2 regions of the Rothia sp. HC945 genome follow, and region 2 is predicted to be linked to the other one. Evidence: riboswitches for the same ligand, from Rfam matches in the RefSeq annotation. Region 2 holds a riboswitch; the other holds the start of a gene.
What was found. Region 2 has a riboswitch for S-adenosylmethionine ahead of metE (5-methyltetrahydropteroyltriglutamate--homocysteine S-methyltransferase). Riboswitches for the same ligand answer to the same signal wherever they lie in the genome.
Positions count from the first base shown of each region.

Region 1: another riboswitch for S-adenosylmethionine. It lies ahead of AB0Y14_RS07750 (PLP-dependent transferase); the one in region 2 lies ahead of metE (5-methyltetrahydropteroyltriglutamate--homocysteine S-methyltransferase).

Region 1 is NZ_JBFCSN010000001.1:1,746,008-1,753,171, reverse strand. It holds gene AB0Y14_RS07755 (dipeptide ABC transporter ATP-binding protein) at 1-1,306, shown strand, start outside; SAM riboswitch class IV at 1,404-1,521, shown strand; gene AB0Y14_RS07750 (PLP-dependent transferase) at 1,563-2,963, shown strand; gene AB0Y14_RS07745 (cystathionine gamma-synthase) at 2,960-4,210, shown strand; gene AB0Y14_RS07740 (glutaminase) at 4,235-5,482, opposite strand; gene AB0Y14_RS07735 (MFS transporter) at 5,645-7,033, opposite strand; gene AB0Y14_RS07730 (hypothetical protein) at 7,063-7,164, opposite strand, start outside.
Region 2 is NZ_JBFCSN010000003.1:99,174-106,337, reverse strand. It holds gene pstB (phosphate ABC transporter ATP-binding protein PstB) at 1-398, shown strand, start outside; gene AB0Y14_RS10485 (anion permease) at 438-1,448, opposite strand; gene AB0Y14_RS10480 (phosphate transport regulator) at 1,452-2,069, opposite strand; gene AB0Y14_RS10475 (hypothetical protein) at 3,142-3,732, opposite strand; SAM riboswitch class I at 4,132-4,237, shown strand; gene metE (5-methyltetrahydropteroyltriglutamate--homocysteine S-methyltransferase) at 4,357-7,164, shown strand, end outside.

The DNA.
Region 1 (7,164 bases), on a different contig from region 2:
TCTCAACCCGGTGCGCACGATTTCTTCCCAGCTGTCCGAGACGCTGCGGGCCGCGGGAATCGCGCGTCGCCAGGCCGCCGCACGGATCACGACGGCGCTCGCCGACGTCGGACTCGACCCCGAACTCCACGGGTCGCGGTACCCGCACGAACTCTCCGGGGGCCAGCGCCAGCGGGTCCTCATCGCCCTCGCTCTCGCGCGTGAACCCCGTCTCGTGATCGCCGACGAGCCGACCTCCGCGCTCGACGTCTCGGCCCAGAAGAGCATCCTGGACCTCCTGGAGGATCGGGTCGCCCGTGCAGGAGCAGGCCTGTTGCTGATCACGCACGACCTCGGTGTGGCCCGCGATCGCGCGGACCGTATCCTGGTCATGGAGAAAGGTCGTGTGGTGGAAGAAGGGCGCGCTGAACGCGTCTTCGCCGACCCCCAGCACGAATACACTCGGAGACTGATGTCGGCGTCGCCGGCGGTGCACGCGGTACCGGACCGGAAAACCGGCGCCGTTCCGGAGGGAACCACGCCCGTGGTGCGAGCCAAGGGGCTCAACAAGGCTTTCGGTGCGGGACCGCACCGGGTCCAGGCAGTGACCGACGTCGACCTCGAGCTGGCCCCCGGGCGCACGCTGGGGATCGTGGGCGAATCGGGGTCCGGAAAATCGACGACGGCACGCATTCTCCTCGGCCTGGAATCCTACGACCAGGGGGTCTTGGAGGTCTTCGGGAAAACCCTGGCACGGAACAGGCGACAGGGGAGAGAACTGGCCACTCGGGCGCGCTTCGTCCATCAGGATCCGACGGGTTCCCTCGACCCGAAATACACCGTGGCCGCATCGATCGGGGAACCATTGCGCGGCTTCCGCATCGGATCCCGCGCGGAGCGTGCGGAACGCGTCACCGAGCTCCTGGACCTCGTGGCTCTCCCTCGTGACCTGGCCGGTCGCCGACCCGCGGAGCTCTCCGGGGGCCAAAGGCAACGCGTCTCGATCGCTCGGGCGCTCGCGGTCGATCCCGAGCTCATCGTGCTGGACGAACCGGTCTCGGCGCTTGATGTTTCGGTCCAGGCCCAGATCCTTGATCTCCTGGCCGACCTCCAGGAGCGACTGGGGCTCTCGTACGTGTTCATCAGTCACGACCTGGCCGTCATCCGCCAGATCTCCGACGACGTCCTGGTCATGGCCGAGGGGCGCGTGATCGAGTCCGGACCGGCGGGGGAAGTCTTCGACGCCCCGCGGGAGCGACTGACTCGGACACTCATCGACGCGGTCCCCGGAACCCGTCACGATGGCGACCCCGCGAACGTCATATGACGTCTTCGGGCTTCGGGTGAACCGTGTGTGACGTGGCGGCGGAATCGGAGGTCATGTCCTTCCGAGGCCGCTGACTAGGTTGTAAGTTCACTATCAGGATCACGAGCACCGGTCTTGAAGCTCTGGCTGACCGGTCGGCAACCCTTTCCGCTGTGATGGGGTGCCCCAGATGAAGATCCGGCCGGGAGCACACCGCTCCCCGGCAAGCACGGCGTCACGAGAAGGACTCGGCGCCCCGCCTTCGAGGGGGATCACGATGTCAGCAGACGAATACCCGCAGGCACCCGGGCTCGGCACGGTGCAGATCCACGGTGGAACGGCCGACCAGCCGTCGGCCCGCCCGGTTCGACCGCCGCTTTACCTGACCGCCTCCTACGAATTCGATACTCTGCGCGATGCCAGGGAATGCTTCGGCCAGCGGGAACCCGGATTCACGTACTCGAGGACCGGAAGCCCCACCGTGGGACTTCTGGAACGTCGCCTGGCCGAGCTCGAGGGCGGCGTCGGTGCCGTCGCGACGTCCTCCGGACAGGCCGCGCTGACCCTGACCCTTCTTGCCTTGGCCGGGCGCTCGGGGCAGAGCCAGGACGGCGAGCCGCACCCCGAGATTCCCGCGGGACACGTGGTCGCTTCGAACCGCATCTACGGCGGCACCGCCGACCTCCTCAACGACACGCTCGCCGAGGCGGGCATCGCCGTGACGTGGGTCGACCCTCATCGCCCGAACGAGTGGGAACGAGCCGTGACGGAACGGACCCGGGCCTTCCTCGTGGAATCCATCGGAAACCCGCACGCCGATCTCCCGGACATTCCTGAGCTCGCAGCCGTCGCACACGCCGCCGGAGCCGCGCTCGTGGTGGACAACACCCTTGCGACGCCGCACCTCCTGCAACCGGGAAGACTCGGGGCCGACGTCGTCGTTCACTCGGTCACGAAGTACCTGACCGGCAACGGCAGCGCGCTGGCCGGAATCGTTGTGGACACCGGACGGTTCTCGCCGAGCAGTGATGCGGCCCGATGGCCGCAGTTCACCGCGCCGCGCCGCCGATTCGGCAATCAGTCGTTGGTCGCGGGGCACGGCGAGCATGGGGCCTTCCTTCACCTCGTCAGGGCGCAGCTGCTCAACGATCTCGGCCCGAGCCTGGCGCCGTGGAATGCACAGCAGGCACTGGAAGGCATCGAGACCCTGGACGTCCGGGTAGACCGTCACTGCCGGGTCGCGGAAGGGATCGCCCGGCGCTTGGCCGCCCATCCCCGCGTGCGGAGCGTGCGGCACCCGAGCCTCCCCGGCTCGAGCGACGCCGCGATCGCCGATCGCGACTTCCCGCGCGGTACCGGGGCGGTCCTCTCCTTCGAGATCGACGGGACAACGGACGACGTCGAGCGATTCTTCGACTCGTTGGAACTGTTCAAGCTCGCCGCCAACCTCGGCGACGGACGCTCGATGGCGACCCACCCCGCGTGGACGACCCACTGTCGGCTCACGCCCGAACTCAGGGAGGCAGGAGAGATCACCGAGCGGACCGTTCGGTTGGCTCTCGGGCGCGAAGACGTCGAGGACCTGTGGCAGGACCTCTCGACGTCGCTCGACAGGGTCACCGGAACCGGCCCGAACCAGGCACCCACCGCACGCGAGAAGGAGACCGTACGAGCATGACCGCGACGCAAGACATCAACGATCTCGGGTCACGCCGGCCTGCGCAGGACGGGACCTCCGCGAGGACGGAGCCGTCCGTGGTTCGGCCCGGATTCAGAACGACTGCTGTCCATGCAGGTCAGGAACCGGACCCGCTGACGGGGGCCGTGATCCCGCCCATCTACCAGACCTCGACGTTCACGCAGGACGGGGTCGAGACGCTCAAGAGCGGATACGAGTACTCGCGCGGCGGAAACCCGACGCGCACCGCCCTGGAGACGCAACTCGCGCAGGTCGAGAACGGGAGCCACGCCTTTGCCTTCGCGTCGGGGATCGCCGCGGAGGACGCCCTTCTGCGTTCGGTGCTCCGTCCCGGAAACACCGTGGTGGCGGCGGCGGAGACCTATGGCGGGACCCATCGCCTCCTCAGCCAGTTGTATTCCAGGTGGGGAGTCGAGACCGCGTTCGTGCCCCCGGCCAGAACCGACGAGCGCGACCGCCTGCTGGCGGATCCGTCCGCGACCGTTCTTTGGGTCGAGACCCCGACCAACCCCTTGCTGAGCATCGTCGACCTCCGCGAATGGGCTGAGGCCGCTCATGCCGCCGGAGCTCTGCTGGTCGTGGACAACACGTTCGCCTCGCCCGCGCTCCAGAATCCTTTGACGTGGGGCGCCGACGTCGTGGTCCACTCGACCACCAAGTACATCGGTGGGCATTCCGATGTGTTGGGCGGTGCCCTGGTCGTCGGTGACGCGGTGTGGGAGGAGCAGTCGCTGGCCGAGTTGTTGCAATTCCAACAATTTGCCTGCGGCGCCGTCGCGGGTCCGCAGGATGCCTTCCTCACCTCGCGCGGCCTCAAGACCCTCGGCGTCCGCATCCGGCAGCACTGCGAAAATGCTCAGACCATTGCCGAATGGCTCGGGGACCGAAACGACGTTGAACAGGTCTGGTACCCGGGTCTTCCGGAGCATCCGGGGCACGACGTCGCCGCGAGACAGATGTCCGGATTCGGCGGGATCGTGTCCCTGCGTGTACGCGGCGGCGAAGCCGCGGCCAGGGCGTTTGCCGAGTCCACCGAGGTGTTCGGGCTCTCCGTGAGTCTCGGGGGAGTCGAGTCGCTGATATCCCACCCCGCGACCATGACCCACGGGTCGACCAAGGGCACCCCCGAGGCCCCGCCGAGCGACGTCGTGCGCCTCTCAGTGGGCATCGAGGACGTCGAGGATTTGCAGGCCGACCTCGATCGAGCCCTGGCCGGAGTGCGCTGACCCCGGAGTCTCGACCAGCAGTCTCTAAGGGGTTTCACGTTGGATCGGGTACCTCTTGCCGCCCAGATCCGGGTCGGGAAGGACCTCATCCGGGTCGATGAGTTCCACACGGTGACCGTCGGCGGTGAGCCGGCGGAGGCCCTCCAGGAACATGCGGCGGGCCATGGCGTCCAAACGGGTCACCTTGGTGAGGTCGAAGACCATGGTTCCCGGGTCGCATTCGAGGGATGCCATGCGGTGCAGGATCGCCTCGGCACCGGAGAACTGGATGACTCCCTGGAGCCGCATCACGGTCTCGTCGTCGCCCTCGCTGACCGAGCGGATGGTGTTGGACCCGAAAATACCGGCGTTGAGCAGGTGGAGGCCCATGTCCTGGGAGAGCTTGTTGAACACGTTGACTCCCCGGACGCTGTTGCCCTTCGGATCCAAGCGGGGGGAGAACACGCCGATACCGACCTGACCGGGCAGGACCCCGAGGATTCCGCCCGACACACCCGACTTCGCGGGGATTCCGACGTCGGAGAACCAGGTCCCCGAGGCGTCGTACATCCCGGCCGAGACCATCACCGCGAGCACTTGGCGGGCCACGTCCCGGCTCGCCACGCGTTCACCCGTGAAGGGGTGCATACCCCGGTTGGCCAGGGTTGCGCCCATGACGGCGAGATCACGGACGTTGACCTTGATGGCGCACTGGGCGACGTACCCGGCGACGACCTGGTGTGCGTGTTCCTCGAAGACACCGAGGTTCCTCAGCATGTGGGCCAGAGCAAAATTCCGGTCCGCCGTCTCGAGCTCCGAGCGGAACACGGACTCGTCCATTTCGAGTTTTCGACCCGCGAGGCGAGAGAAGAACTCCACGGTGTGGTTGGCCCTGTCCTCCAGGGAGGAATCGGGTTCCGCCAGCATGCTGTGGATGGTGATGGCCCCCGCGTTGATCATGGGGTTCTTCGGTCGGTTCGTGCCCTTCTCGAGGGAGAGCTCGTTGAAAGCCTCACCCGTGGGCTCGACGCCGACTTTCGCGCTGATCGCCTCCAGGCCCCTGTCGGTGAGGGCAGAGGCGTAGGCGAACGGCTTCGAAATCGATTGGATCGTGAACTCGCGCTCGTCGTCGCCCACCGAATAGGTGCGACCGTCGATGGTGGTCAGGGCGATCGAGAAAACCTCCGGGTCCGCCTTGGCGAGCTCGGGAATGTAATCGGCGAGGTTGCCGCCGTCCATGGCGGTCGTGTCATTGAAGAGCTGGTGCAGGTACTTCCTTACGGGTGACTTCAATGGTTCCTTTCGGCATCGGCGTGGTTCAACGGCGGATGAGTGCCTGTCTCGAGCCTATTTCATCGAGCGGGCAGCGGGTACGACGGCGTGCGCACAGTTCGTCCTGAACTGCGAACTGTGCGTCGACCCTCATAACCAGTGTGTAGGCTCGAGGGCCACGACCTATGTGCCTCGGACGCGTTCAGGCATGACGGATTCGGCCTCGATTTCGACGTTCTTCGGGTCCCAGCGCGCCACTAGGACGGTGACGAAAATGATCAGAGGAACAGCCGCGAGAATGAGCATCGTTTGGGACAATCCCAGCGCGGCTATGACCAAGGGGAAGACATAAAACCCGACGATGGACCCCAGGCGGCTGCACGCCTCGGCCCAACCCGTTCCTGTGCCACGCAGATCGGTGGGATATGACAGCGTCGCCATCGTCTTGCCCTGTGCCCCCGGCCCGAAGGAATGGCCGAAAATAAAAGCGCCCACGAGAGTCGCAGCCAGGTACGGTGCGGATTCCACCTGCACCAGACCGACGGCGATCAGTGCGACGACGCAGATGCCGCTGCCGATCAACGTGAGCATGCGCCCGCCAAATCGATGCGTGAGGAATGGCTGAATACCGCCGCCCAGGAGACCGAACACGTTCAGCAGAATGGTACCGGTGACGATGGAAATGACGTCCAGCCCGAAGATCAGCCCCACGATCACGGGCAGATAGAATCCGACGGCAAAATATTGGACTGCTTGGAAGCCGCTCACCACCGCAACAACAAGGGACCGGACACGATATTGACGCTCGAAGATGCGACCGATGCGAGTATCGGCGTCCTTTTCCTCTTCTCCCTCTCCCACCACGAATTCTGTGGCGGGGAAGTTCTTGCCGAGGATCTTTACGGCCTCTTCCATGCCCAAGTTGTGGGCCGCCCACATGGGACTCTCGTCAGCGAAGAGGAAGCGTAATGCCAGGACCAGCAAGGCCGGGACAGCGCCTAACCCGACGGCCCAGCGCCACATGTGTTCCTCAAGACCAAGAAATACCAGCGGTAGGACCAAGGCCGCGGAGGCAATTGTGGCTGCGTACCACATTGGTTGCCAAAGATTGACGAACTTGCCCTTGTCCTTGTTGCGGGTGAACTCTGCAACCAGGCTCAGGGCAGCGGGCATGTCCAGGCCTACCCCCAGCCCCAGAAGGAAGCGCCAAATAATGAGTACCTCGATGGAAGGCGACAATGCAGCGCCGATCGCCGCGACAACGAAAAGTATCAGGTCGAGGATCAGCAATTTGTAGCGGCCGAGCTTGTCGACGAGGTACCCGCCGAAGATCGCACCCAGGAGGGCGCCAATCGCCATCGCGGAGGTGGTGGTACCTACCTGGAACGGAGTCGGGCTGAGCTCCGCTTTCATCGAATCCAAGCCGATCGCGAGTGATGTGAAATCGTACGCGTCGATAAAGATGGATCCCAAGGCAATGAGAGCTATGAGTTTCCCCCGGGAGCTCCCGGTGGGGTGGTTATTGACAAAAGTGATCACATCACGTTTGGTGCGCAAGACGACTGTATTCATGATGGCCTCTTTCCTGGGAAGCGGAGCGGTCAGCGAGCGATCGAGATCGACTGCTGTTCGGTGCCGCAGGCATCCTCCATGAGGGCGGCGGCCATAGAGGCACCGTGGTCCGGCCCCGCCCGGCCGCGCAC
Region 2 (7,164 bases):
CCTCTCTCAGGAGCGCCAACCTGTGGAACGAGGTCAAGGACCGGCTGGACAAGCCGGGCTCCGGGCTGTCGGGAGGACAGCAGCAGCGACTCTGCATTGCTCGGAGCATCGCGGTCCGCCCCGACGTGATCCTCATGGACGAACCGTGCTCTGCCCTCGATCCCATCTCGACCCTCGCGGTCGAGGACCTCATCAACGAGCTCAAGGCCGAGTACACGGTCGTCATCGTCACGCACAACATGCAACAGGCCGCGCGGGTTTCCGACAAGACGGCGTTCTTCAACATCGCGGGCACCGGTGAGCCCGGCCGGCTGATCGAATACGCGCCGACCCAGGAAATCTTCAACAAACCCCAGGACAAGGCCACGGAGGATTACGTGTCCGGCCGCTTTGGCTGACCCTGGGCCATTATGCGCCCGCGGCCCGAGCCAGGGCGGCTACAGGAGCGGCGACAGGGCGAGGAAGAAGACCGCGGAAACCACGACGGTCACCGGTATGGTCACGATCCAGGTCACCACCAAGCGAAACGCCGTATTGGCCCGCACCGCGTGAAATCGCTGATTGGATCCGGCCCCGAGCACGGCCGAGGCCGCCAGGTGCGAGGACGAGAACGGATCCCGGGCCACGGCCCCCGTGCCGAAGATGAGCACGCTCGTCACGGCCTGGGCCACTGCCCCGCGGAAAGGATCCAGGGCGACCAGGCGATCCGTGAACGTGTGTCCGATGCGCCAGCTGCCGAGCAGGGTTCCGGCGGCCATCATGAGGGCCAGGAGTGCACACAGCAGGGTCGTCTGGGGTGTGCTGATGTCTCGGCCGATCGACAACCACATCAGGGTTCCGATCACCAGGCTGCGGTGCCCGAAGTAGATGCCGTGGCCCAGCGAGATGAGGGATGTGCTCAGCGACAGCACATACCGTGACCGACGATGGATTTGTTGGGGACTCGTGTGCTGGAGGAAGCGCACCAGAGGAATCACCACGGCCCAGGCCACGCCGAAGGCCACGAGCGGGGCCAGGACCAGGGGCAGGATGACGTCGCCGACCATGGTCAGACCGAGATGCAGGTGGTTTCCGAGACCGACCTGGTTCGTTGCCCAGAGTCCCCCGAAGATGCCACCGATCAGGGCATTGGTCGAGGAGGACGGCGAACGCCGCCACCAGGTGAAGATTTCCCACAAGATCACGGTCAGCAGAGCCGCGGTCAGCACCGCGAGCCCGACGTCGTCGTGAGGAATCGTGAGCCACTGGTCAGAGGTGAGCGACAGGGTCACCGATCCCACGACCAGCCCCACCACGTTAAAGGCAGCGCAGACGATGAGCGCCACTTTGGGCGTCAGGGCGCGGGCCGATACCGGGACCGCCACGGCATTCGAAGCATCGTGGAAGCACCCGATGGCGGTGTACCCCAGAAGGAAGAGACCGCACAGGACGAAAAGGAAGTACTCCACGCCTCAGGACTCCTGGACGAGGATGCGGCCGACGTCGGTGGCCACCTCCCGCACACTGAGTGACGCCGCCTGCAACTGGGCCGTGAACTGGGCTTCCTTGATGTAGGCGGCCGGTTTGAGGCGGTCCATCATGTCCGCCTGGTACAGATTCGTGGTCCGAATCGACTGCTTCGACATGCGCAGCACCTCGACCCAGTACTCGTCCAGGCCTTCGAGGTCGGACAGGTGACGCATCGCTTCGGCGGTCAGGGAGGCCTGGCGCTGGAGGAGGTCCAGGAGATCGGAGGCCCGATTCGAAAAGCGGTCCAGGCTGTGGATCTTGATGATGTGCGAAGCCGAGGTGAGGGATTCCGTGGCCTGATTGAGACGTTGACCGAGCCGGTACAGGTCGGCGCGAGGAAGAGGCAGAACGAAGGCGCTGCGCACCGTGGTCATCAGGGCAAAGAACGCGTCCGTCGAGCGTCCCTCGATTTCCAGGGCCTGTTCGAAGCCCTGGTCATGGTCGGAGACCGGAGACCCCATCATGCGGGATGCCGAGGAGGTCGAGTCGACAACCAGTTGCGCCATGTCCGAGAGCAGCTCGAGGGCCTTGTTCTCCTGGGGGAATAAGCGAAGTGCCACGCTCTGCCTTCCAAGATGGTGGTGTGGTGATCATTCCCAAGATAACCGCACTTGGTTAACAAGCTCGACTTGGGGCTTTCATGACGAACGGGGCCGGGCGGGTGCTCCGGGCGCACGGGGCGTGCGGGTCGATGGCGTGGGTCGCGCGGGGCGCTGGGGTGGGGCCCGGGGTGTTGGGCTGGGGCTCGGGTCACTAGCCCGGGGCTTGGGACGATAGCCCGGCGTTTGGGAGCTTGCGGACGTTCGCACCCCGGAAGACTCTCGCGGGTTCCCTCTTGGGCGGCGGTTCCCCGATTCGGCGGCGGTTTCCGGCAGGAACTGTCCGGGGTTGTCGCGTTGAGGCCACGTTGGGAGTCGGTTCCCCAAGAGAGAGGTGGTTGCCTGCACAAACGGACGGTTTTCAGGGAGCAGGCCTGCCTCATTAGGAGGTGATTGCCCGATTCGGTGCCGGTTACCGGCGAAAAGAGGCCGGAATCCGTGGCATTCGATCCTCTGTTGGGTGGCGGTTTCCCGATTCGGTGGCGGTTTCCTCCGTTAGGTGGCGGTTTAGACACCACCTAACGAAGGAAACCGCCTCTCCATTGGGTAACCGCCACGCAGCAGGAGGGGCATCGGGTGCTTTCACACAAGATTGTGCCGTCACGCCGGAATGGGGCCGTCATCGCAGGGGGGGGGGCACGCCGGGGGTCGTCGCGCCGCGGGCCCGGCCGGGCAGAAGCGCGGCCAGGCACAAGGGTGGGCGCGCGTGAGAGGGCGGGCACGCCCACGCAGGAGGAGCTCATTCGCGCCGTGATCCGGGGCCGCAGGACAGACACATGCCGCACGACGTGTGCGACCTGGCCCCCGAGGGACCCCCCCCTGGAGGAGAGTCGACCAACGGCGGAACCCGGACAGAAAAGAACCCCCGCCGAAGCGGGGGTTCTTTTCGAAGTATGGGGCACTGGACCGGGTGCGCCTCTCGGCGGAAGGCCGCTCGTAGCGGCTAAATAATGGAGCCCGGGGCAACCTGCGGCCCAGTGCCTTGTATCCAGTGTGGTCCTCGTTTGCCGAGGCTGTCAAAGCACTCCGAGGATCAACGATTCATGGGGTTCCGGCGCTGCTTGAGTTCCTTGAACCAGCGTCCGCTCTCCCCGACCCACAACATGATCGTGCCGATGATCAGGAGAATGGTTCCGATGGCCCCAATGATTCCCGGGGCGTCCTGGAAGGCACCGCCCAGGCCGAGCAGGCTCAGGATTGCGAGAATGAGCAGGACGATCCTGCCCCAATTCTTGCCTCGGGTTGCCGCCCTGGCGGAGAGCACCTGGAGGACGATGAGGATCAGCGAGAAGACGGCCCCAACGGCGAGGATGCCCCAGGCGTAGCCGCCCTGCCCCTGGTCCTGCAGGGACTTGTACTCGTCGGTGCCCATGAGGACGAACGGGGAGATGATCAAACTGATCAGGCTGATGGCCGCTGAAATGTAGATCAGCCGGGCGGCGGTGTTCACGGCCTTGGGTGCGGCCAGATCTCCGCCCTGGTTCTGGAGAGGACCATGACCGTTTCCTGCGTCGCCGCCTTGGTACTGGGGCTGTCCGCCCGGGTACTGGGGCTGTCCGCCGCTGGGGTTGCTCCCGTACTGAGGAGGCTGGTTCCCGGCCGGGGACTCGTGATTCTCGGTCATGCTTTCCTCTCAATGGTGATTGAACTGACCTTCCCATCAAAACATGAGGGAGTACCGACCCACAATGAATCCAGGCCGGAACGCGCATATGCGAAATCGCCTATTTATGATTTTCACGCCCAGCCCGGGAAATAAATCAACAAATGGTCACGATTCGGTCGCGAATTGGTTTCGTTCCCGACGACGTACGGCGATTCGCCGACATCGGAAGCCTCACGGAGTGTCGCTCCCGCGCGAGAAAAACGTGGAACCTTACGTGCCTGAGTCATAAAAACGTGGGTCGTCCTTATATGACACCGGTATTTCTTCGGCCCGTCGTTGTGCTCAATGACGCGACACGTGGCGTCAAAGACACCTCATCCTTGCGGCCGCTCAGGAGACCGGGTTTGAATACTTGCGTATCTATCCAGAGCGGCCGAGAGACCTGGCTCGACGACGCCGCAGCAACCGCCTCGTGCACCCCAACGGTTCCGAGGCACGGTGCTCCCGCCAGGTCCGATGGAGTGTATCGGTAGTCCTTCGACGACGCCGGGCGCATTCCCCGGCCGATCCCGTGCTTTCGGTCGTGGGGCCCGCGTATCGACTGACGCCGCCTCCGTCGGGTGTACCGAAAGGAGACCCGGCGTGAAACGTGAAGACGGACCAGCACTGTCCTTCGAGCTCTATCCGCCGCACAGCAGCCTGAGTGCGGAGGCCCTGAGGGCCACCATCGCCGAACTCGAGCCCACGCGCCCCGACTATGTGTCGGTGACGGCCGCCTTGGCAGGGGACAGGAGACGGCAGAGCATCGACCTCCTGCGCCACCTCGTGGACGAGACCGATCTGAAGCCGTTGGCCCATATCCTCTCGACCGGGCAGAACGCCGCCGAACTCGAGGATCTGGTCGAGGAGATCATCGCTCTCGGGGTCCGGGGGCTCCTGGCCCTGCGCGGAGACAGGCCCGAAGGCTACTCGCTCCGCGAGGGCGAATTGCCCTTCGCCCGACATCTCGTCGAGCTCATCCGCCGCGTCGAGGCCAGAGGATCGGCCAAATTGTGTGCGGGGCGCCTCGCGGTCGGGGTCGCGGCGTACCCGGTTCGGCACCCGGAATCCTCGAGCATCCACCACGACACCGAAGTTCTGCTCGCGAAGCAGAGGGCAGGAGCGGACTTCGCCATCACCCAGGTCTACCCCGATCCGGAAGACTACGCCGGGCTGGTCGGCCGGGCCCGCGCCAACGACGTCGACCTGCCGCTCATCCCCGGCATCCTGCCCGTGACCAGCCTGCGCAGGTACCTGCGTGTGTGCGATCTGGCGGGCATCGAGCCCAACCGGGAGCTCGCCTCCCGCCTCGAATCGGCCGGGTCGTTCGCCGAACGCCTGGCCGTGGGGGTGGACTCGGCCGAGGAATTCGCCCGTCGGGCCCTCGACGCCGGGGCGCCCGGCCTGCACATCTACACCTTCAACGAGCACCCGGCAGCACTCGAGCTCGTGGACCGACTCGGTCTGCGTCGGGGTACGCCATTGAAACACCCGTCCGTCGACAGAAAACAACGTGAGGAGATCACCGTGACCGAAACCAACGCCCCGAACCCCATCACCGACGAGAGCCCGTCGGCCACCCGTGGCCGTCCTTTCCCTGGAGCGAGCATCTTGGGTTACCCCAGGATCGGGCGCGACCGGGAGCTCAAGAAGGCCCTCGAATCCTACTGGGCTTCCGGCAGCGGATCCCGTGAGCTGACCGATTCCGTCGACGCCCTGCGTGCGCGGGATGTGCGTCGGCTCGCGGATCTCGGCCTCACTCAGGACTCGTCGATACCGGCCTCGTTCGCCCTCTACGATCAGGTTCTCGACGCCATCCTGGCGACGGGTGCAGTGCCCACGCGTTTCGCAGACCTCGCCGATGAGGACGGACGTTTGGACCGGGACGCATCCTTCGTTCTGGCCCGAGGCGACGAGGCCCGGGGGCCTTTGGAAATGACCAAGTGGTTCAACACCAATTACCACTACCTGGTTCCCGAGATCGGACCACAGACCCCGTTCGCCGCGGATCCGCGGGAACTCATCGGGCAGTTCCGTGCCGGCAACGGAGATTCCGATACCCCACTGCGACCCGCGCTTCTGGGGCCGGTCTCCTTCCTCCTGCTGTCGAAGGCAGATGACGCCGCCCCCGAAGGCTTCGACCCTCTGGACCGGCTCGATGATCTCGTCGAGGTCTATCGACGGCTGATCGACCAGTTGTCGGCCGAAGGAGCGCAGTGGATTCAGATCGAGGAGCCCGCACTCGTGACCGAGCATCACCGGTCCGACCTGGCTGGTCGCATCCGTGACGCGTATCGGCACCTGACGGCCGCACGGACGCCCAACGACCCGTCGATCCTCGTCGCGACCCCCTACGGAGACGCAGAGGATCTCCTGGAGCCGCTGGTCGACGCGGGGGTCGATGCCGTGCACGTGGACCTGGTCTCCGGCCCGGACGGGGGACGGCTCCGCGAACCGAGCGCGGATCAGCTCGCGCTGTTCACTTCCGCGGATGCCCCGGTTCTGGTGGCCGGCGTCGTCAACGGACAGAACATCTGGCGCACCGACTTGCGCAGAACGCTCGCACTGCTCGAGGAGCTGCACGAGGCGGGGGCGAGAGTGTCGGTGAGCACGTCGACGTCGCTCATCCACGTCCCGCACGACGCCTCCCGGGAGGACCGGCTCAACGATCAGCCGCTCCGGTGGCTCGCGTTCGCAGACCAAAAGGTCGGCGAGACCGTGATCCTGGCCAAGGGGCTGGCCGAAGGATCCGAGGCGATCGCCGATCACCTCGAAGCGTCCGATGAGGCCATTCGGCACCGCGCCGAGGCCCGGGGCACGCGCGATGCCGATGTGCGCGAGAGGGTCTCGGGTCTGACCGAGGCCGACTGCCATCGGGAGACCGCGGTAGAGCGCCAACGGAAGCAGGCCTCCGACGGCATCGCAGCGAACCTGCCCGATGTCCCGACGACGACGATCGGGTCTTTCCCCCAGACCGCAGACATCAGGTCGGTGCGCGCAGACTACAGGGCAGGCCGCCTCGGCGAGGCGGAATACGTCGAAAGGCTCAAGCAGGAGATCCGGTCGGTCATTTCTCTCCAGGAGGACCTCGGGCTGGACGTTCTGGTCCACGGCGAACCGGAACGCAACGATATGGTCCAGTACTTCGCGGAGAACCTCGACGGATTCGACGTGACCCGGTACGGCTGGGTCCAGTCCTACGGGTCCAGGTGCACCCGGCCATCGATCCTGTGGGGGGACGTCAGCCGCGAAGGACCCGGCGTCAGGGGAGAGGCCATCACCGTTCCGTGGATCAGCTACGCCCAATCGCTGACCACCAAGCCGGTCAAGGGCATGCTGACCGGCCCGGTGACGATCCTGGCCTGGTCGTTCGTCCGTGAGGACCAACCGCTCGCGGACACGGCCCAGCAG